One region of the Jejuibacter sp. L23 genome, then DNA from elsewhere that is predicted to be linked to it. Evidence: predicted binding sites of a transcription regulator. Region 1 holds the regulator's gene; the other holds the start of a gene.
The links. Region 1 encodes PurR, which represses purine synthesis genes. Its sites were predicted from a motif close to CANGCAAACGTTTGCNTG; they were not measured.
Positions count from the first base shown of each region.

Region 2: the regulator PurR is predicted to act here: its motif matches at 1,820-1,837, upstream of pyrC (dihydroorotase).

Region 1 is NZ_CP138199.1:2,337,560-2,341,049, reverse strand. Features, by position in the region: gene SCU88_RS10770 (MFS transporter) at 1-1,076, opposite strand, end outside; gene SCU88_RS10765 (YnhF family membrane protein) at 1,268-1,357, opposite strand; gene purR (HTH-type transcriptional repressor PurR) at 1,658-2,683, shown strand; gene punR (DNA-binding transcriptional activator PunR) at 2,719-3,490, opposite strand, start outside.
Region 2 is NZ_CP138199.1:2,068,148-2,071,637, reverse strand. Features, by position in the region: gene rimJ (ribosomal protein S5-alanine N-acetyltransferase) at 1-24, opposite strand, end outside; gene SCU88_RS09520 (VOC family protein) at 160-1,020, opposite strand; gene SCU88_RS09515 (lipoprotein) at 1,217-1,777, shown strand; gene pyrC (dihydroorotase) at 1,901-2,947, shown strand; gene dinI (DNA damage-inducible protein I) at 3,034-3,279, shown strand.

The DNA.
Region 1 (3,490 bases):
GGCACGAAGCTATATCCCAGGCCACCGGAGATCACCGCCCCGCCCGCCGCAGCCCCCAGCGCATTACCAAGGTTAAAGGCGCCGATATTGACCGACGACGAGAGCCCTGGCGCCTCATGGGCCACTCGCATCACCCGCATCTGCAGTGGCGGAACCACGGCGAAGGTCGCTGCCCCCCAGACCACCATGGCGATGGCGGCACCGACTTCACTACGCGCCAGCCAGGGGATCGTAACCATAATCACGGTCAGCAGCAGTAAAAACCCTTTCAGGGTGCCGTTGACCGAGCGATCGGCAAAACGGCCGCCAAGATAGTTGCCCAGTGAAAAACCCAGCCCAACCAGCACCAGCATACCGGTAATAAAACCCGGCGAAGCATGAGTCACCCGCTGCAACACTGGCGAAATATAGGTATAAAGCGTAAACATCGCCCCCGCCCCCAGAACCGTGGTCAGCAGCGCCATCAGTACCTGAGGGCGCATCAGTACCCCCAGCTCGCGCTTCACGTCCGGACGATCGCCCGCGCCGCCCGCAGGCAGCGACAGCCACAGGCTTAACATCGCCACCACGCCAAGACCGGCGGTGGCCAGGAAGGACATACGCCAGCCAATGGCGCTACCCAGCCAGGTTGCCGCTGGCACGCCGCCGATATTGGCGATGGTCAGCCCCATAAACATGGTGGCGACCGCGCTGGCCTGCTTCTCTTTAGGGACCAGACTCGCCGCCACTACCGAACCCAGCCCGAAGAAGGCACCATGGTTAAGGCTGGTGATAATCCGGGAGGCCAGAAGCCAACCATAGCTGGGCGCCAGCGCCGACAGCACATTACCGACAATAAAGATTCCCATCAGAAACAGCAGCGCGCTGCGTCTGGCACGATGTGACAGCAGCAGCGTCATCAACGGCGCTCCCACCATAACGCCAATCGCATAAGCGCTGATCAGCATACCGGCCACGGGGATGGAGACACCCACCCCATCGGCGATAACGGGCAGCAGCCCCATGGGCGAAAATTCTGTTGTTCCTATACCAAATGCCCCAATGGCCAGCGCCAGTAAGGGGAAATTAAATTTCATTGTTATTTCTCCGGTAAATTCGGGAGACAGCTTCCGCCAGGGCGGAACTCACTGCTGCCGGAAATCGTCAGGCGGAGAATAATGACAGTCTGCGGGGGAAAGTTAAAGACGTGTTAAAAGCAAAAGGCTGTTGCGCAAATAGCAATAATAGAAAGGCCCGGATACGCAACGACGCGCATCCGGGTCGGGGATTAATGCAGTACGGCAGTCAGTGCGCCGCACACAATCACGCCGAGCGCGATAATAGTGGTGACCAGCGAGTATTTCAGTTCGGTACTCATGATTTTCTCCTGTGCTTTTTTCCATATTAGCGTAATGACTGATTCATTTTCCCACAAACGACCCTGAAAATCCTGTATCAAGTGGCCCTGAATGCAGATTTCCTCTTCCACTTTTAGCAAAGATAGGACAAAATCCCCGGCTAACGTGTTTTTACGCCGTCCGGTAATGCCCTCCTCCCGTCCAGTGTCGCTTCCCCGACATACCTGCAACCTGAAAAGTTGCGCCCCGGGATAAGTCCAGGCAAACGATTAACCGGCCGGTATTCAAGGAGACCAGGAAATGGCCGGGAGTGACGACTGATGGCAACAATCAAAGATGTGGCAAAGCGGGCAAACGTCTCCACCACTACGGTGTCGCATGTTATCAATAAAACCCGCTTTGTCGCGGAAGAGACCCGTAATGCGGTATGGGCCGCCATCAAAGAGCTGCACTACTCGCCCAGCGCCGTAGCCCGCAGCCTGAAAGTGAATCACACTAAAACCATCGGGCTGCTGGCCACCAGCAGTGAGGCCCCCTACTTTGCGGAAATTATCGAAGCCATAGAGAAAAGCTGCTTTGATAAGGGCTATACCCTGGTGCTGGGCAACGCCTGGAATAACCAGGAGAAACAGCGCGCCTACCTGTCGATGATGGCTCAGAAACGCGTCGACGGCCTGCTGGTAATGTGCTCGGAATATCCGGAACCGCTACTGGCGATGCTCGAAGAGTACCGCCATATCCCAATGGTGGTCATGGACTGGGGCGAAGCGAAAGCTGATTTCACCGACTCGGTCATCGATAACGCCTTCGAAGGCGGCTATATGGCGGGACGCTACCTGATTGAACGCGGCCATCGTGATATCGGCGCGATTCCCGGCTCCCCGCACCGCAATACCGGCGCGGGCCGTCTGGCAGGCTTTAAGAAGGCGCTGGAAGAAGCGCGCATCAAACTGAATGAAAAGTGGGTGGTGCAGGGAGACTTCGAGCCGGAATCCGGCTACCGCGCCATGCAACAGATTCTGTCTGCCGCCCAGCGCCCCACGGCAGTATTCTGCGGCGGCGATGTGATGGCGATGGGCGCCCTGTGTGCCGCCGATGAAATGGGGCTGCGGGTGCCCCAGGATATTTCGATTATCGGCTACGATAACGTGCGCAACTCCCGCTACTTTACCCCGGCGCTGACCACCATCCACCAGCCCAAGGACTCACTGGGGGAGACCGCCTTTAATATGCTGATTGACCGTATCGTCAATAAGCGCGAGCAGTCCCGCACCCTGGAGGTTCACCCGCGCCTGATTGAGCGCCGCTCGGTGGCCGATGGCCCGTTCCGCGACTATCGCCGCTAAGTACCACTATCGCCGCCAGGCACAGGGGAGCCCGCTCAACCGGGCTCCTTCAGCCACTCCGCATTCAGCGTTTCGCTATCCCCCAGATAATCCAGCAGCCAGCCCAGCACCGGTGAGTCTTCGTTCTGGCGCCAGCTCAGACAGCAGGCGGCATCAGGAAAGCGATTCTCCAGAGCCAGCGCTACCCACTGACCGCTTTTTATCCGCGGTTGCGCAACGTGGGCTGGTACCATGCCGACACAGAGCCCGGCATCCAGGCACTCTCTTGCCGTCTCCCAGTCCGGCACCACCATGCGCCGCTGGTTATCCAGCAGCCAGGTCGTACGCTTGGGGAGTGAGCGCGAGGTATCTTCCAGGACCAGCGACGGCCAGCGTCGCAGTCGTTCATCATCCAGCGCCCCCTCCGCTACCGCCAGCGGATGACCGGACGCCACCACGCAATGCCAGCGCAGCATCCCCATATCCCGAAAGGCGTAACGGCCACCAACCGGTACTGCCCGGGTGGCGCCGATCGCCAGCTCTACGCGCCCGTCCTCCAGCGCGTCCCATACGCCGTTAAACACTTCACGAGAAACCCGCAGCTCCACATCGGGGAAATGGCGGTAGAAATCCAGCACCAGTTGGCGGGTACGCGCCGGTTTAACGATGTTATCCACGGCGATGGAGAGCTGCCCGCGCCAGCCGTTGGCAATCTGCTGGCAGCGCTGACGGGTGGAGAGCATTTTTTTGATAACCTCCCGTCCTTCGCGCAGAAAAAAGGCCCCGGCCTCCGTCAGTTCGACATCTCGATGGCGGCGCACGAACAGC
Region 2 (3,490 bases), 270 kb from region 1:
GACATGACTACGGTAGCCAAACATCTTATTCCCTGTCTCCTTATCTCTTATGTTCGTCGCTTTGGTCATCCGGCTCAGATTCTCTTACTATAAACGTCCGGTAACCCGCGTGAAAACAGCAACATGCCCTTTTTTGCGTTCGCTCTCCCTTTGCGTCATTCAGGCGTTCAACCAGGCATCGTGCAGTTGCTGAAGATCGATCTTCTTCATCGGGTACAGCGCTTGCATCACCTGATACGCTTTATGCTGCTGGCGCCCGTCCAGCAGCATCGGCAGCTCCCGCGGCAGAATCTGCCAACACTGACCGAAGGCATCGCGCAGCCAACCGCAGGCGATCTCCTGTCCCCCCTCGCCCAGAATCCGCCACAGCCTGTCGATCTCATTCTGGCTGTCACACCAGACGCACAGCGAAAAGGCGCTGGACAGCACAAAATCGTGGGAATGATCGTTTTCCTGTAACAGGAAAGGCTGGCCACACAGCAGAAAGCGCGACTGCTGGAGCGTACCGTCCGGATTGAGGATCGCCTCCTCCCTCTCACAGGGGGCCAGGGCGTTTCCCCAGGCGGCAATCGCCTCATTTCCCCGACCATATAGCGCATCGCAGAACATCATTCCGGGCGCTATCTCATCACGATCCGCCAGCCGTAGCTGCCAGTTAAGGCCGAAGGGATCCGCCAGCCAGCCAAAACAGTCGCTGAACGGGTAGCTGTCCAGCGCCATCAGTTCGCTTCCGCCTTCGCTTAGCGCCGCCCACAGTCGCTCAAGCCGCTCGCGAGAGCTGCAGTCGACACGCAGAAACTGGGCAGGGGAAAACGGCATTTTCGCATCGCCGTTAAGCGCCAGGAGCTCACAGTCCCAGAGACTAAAATCGACGGTCATCACCGTTCCCCGGGGGAGATGACGATCGTCCGGGTAGTAGTTACGCATCCGCTCATGGCCGTTTTCAAACGCCTGTAGCCAGAAACTGACCGCCTCCTGCGCCCGTTCCTGTAGCCACAGACAGGGAACTATTTTGTTCATCTTTCCCCTCCTCGCCAGCCTAACCATTACTATAGTGCATGGCGGATGGCCAAACAGACGCAAATCAATCCGCCAGCCCTCATCGTCCTCTGCCCGCCGGGGAGTTTTCAGTTTTTTCTGCTGGTTATCTTCCCGCTGGTGCAGGATGCTGCTTTGTGTCAGGATCTGAGGATCCGGCATGCAAAAGAGGAATGCTATGAAAAAGTTTGTAATGGCCGCGGCGCTGGTGATTGGCGGCCTGCTGGCAGGATGTAACCAGCTCACGTCTTATACTATCAGCGAACAGGAGATTAACCAGGCGCTGGCGAAGCGCAATGATTTCTCCAAAGATATTGGTGTGCCCGGCGTGGCCGATGCCCATATCGTACTGACCAATCTGGCCAGCCAGATTGGCCGTGAAGAACCCAATAAGGTCACCCTGACCGGGGATGCCCAGTTGGATATGAGTTCGCTGTTCGGTAATCAGAAAGCCACCATGAAGCTTACCCTGAAAGCGCAACCCTTCTTCAATGCGGAACAGGGCGCTATTTACCTGCGTGAAATGGAAGTGGTGGACACGACCATCGAACCGAAAAAGATGGAGTCGGTACTCCAGACTATCGTTCCCTATCTGAATCAGTCGCTGCGTAGCTACTTTAACCAGAAACCGGCCTACGTTTTGCGCGAAGACAACAGTAAAGGCGAAGCCATGGCGAAGAAATACGCCAAAGGCATTGAAGTGAAACCCGGCGAGATAATCATCCCCTTCACGGATTAATCCTCCCCCGCCCCCCCGGAAAATTTTACGCCGGGGGGTGCAAAGGAAAACGTTTCCGCTTATCCTTAGTGCCCGGCATAATCAGGCCCCACCCGACCGATTCCCTTTAGCCGGAGCACCTCCATGACCGAACAGATCCAGGTTTTAAAAATCCGCCGCCCCGATGACTGGCACCTTCACCTGCGCGATGGCGAAATGCTGCAGACCGTGGTTCCCTGGACCAGCGCCACCTTTGGCCGGGCGATTGTGATGCCCAACCTGGTCCCGCCGGTAACCACGGTAGAAGCCGCCCAGGCCTATCGCCAGCGCATTCTGGACGCCGTTCCCGCCAATCACCACTTTGAGCCGCTGATGACCTGCTATCTGACCGATTCCCTCGATCCGGATGAGCTGGAGCGCGGTATGAAAGCGGGCGTCTTTACCGCAGCCAAACTCTACCCGGCCAACGCGACCACCAACTCCAGCCACGGCGTCACCAGCATTGATGCCATTATGCCGGTACTGGAGCGGATGGAAAAAATCGGTATGCCTCTGTTGGTACACGGTGAAGTCACCCATGCCGATATCGATATTTTCGACCGTGAAGCGCGCTTTATTGAAACCGTGATGGAACCGCTGCGCCAGCGTCTGCCCGGCCTGAAAGTGGTGTTCGAGCATATCACTACCCAGGAAGCAGCCTGGTATGTACGCGACGGCAACGAGCGGCTGGCGGCCACCATTACGCCTCAGCATCTGATGTTTAACCGTAATCATATGCTGGTCGGCGGCGTGCGCCCGCACCTCTACTGCCTGCCGATCCTCAAGCGCAACGTGCATCAACAGGCTCTGCGCGAGCTGGTCGCCAGCGGCTGCGATCGCGTCTTCCTGGGGACTGACTCCGCGCCACATCCCCGCCACCGTAAAGAGGCCTGCTGCGGCTGCGCAGGCTGTTTTAACGCCCCGGCAGCTATGGGCGCCTACGCCACGGTGTTTGAAGAGCTGGACGCGCTGGCGCATCTGGAAGCCTTCTGTTCGCTCAATGGCCCACGCTTCTATGGGTTGCCGGTCAATGAAGAGACCATTGAACTGGTGCGTGAACCGCAACAGATGCCGGAAAGTATTGCCCTTAGCGATGATGCTTTAATCCCTTTCCTGGCGGGTGAGACCCTGGCCTGGTCGGTTAAACGCTAACGGCTGACGATAATCGTCATTCCCCTGTTGCAAGTCGTACGGCTTAACTGTATATATATACAGCATCACCAACAGGGGATTTTTTTATGCGTATTGAAGTGACCATTGCCAGGACCACGGTGTTGCCGCCCGGCGCTCTCGACGCGCTTAGCGGCGAATTCTCGCGTCGTATTGAAAATGCCTTTCCCGAAAGCCCGGGGCAGATTCTGGTGCGCTATGCCGCCAGCAATAATCTCTCCGTCATTGGCGGCTCGTCGGATGATAAAGAACGCATTCGCGACATTCTGCAGGAAACCTGGGAAAGCGCCGACGACTGGTTTTACTCCGCCTGACGCCCCTCTCTTTCTTTGTGCTATTTTGCCGGGATTCGCCGCCCGGCTTTTTTCCCTCCGTTACGTTTCTTAAGAATACTCTCTGAAATTTTAATCCCATTCCCATCGAAACGATGATTTATTGCTCGTATTAATCAAAAAAAGCGCAATCAGTAATCTTAATTTTTATTCAGACTGCAGTACTGGTTGTTTTTTGATATAATGATACTGC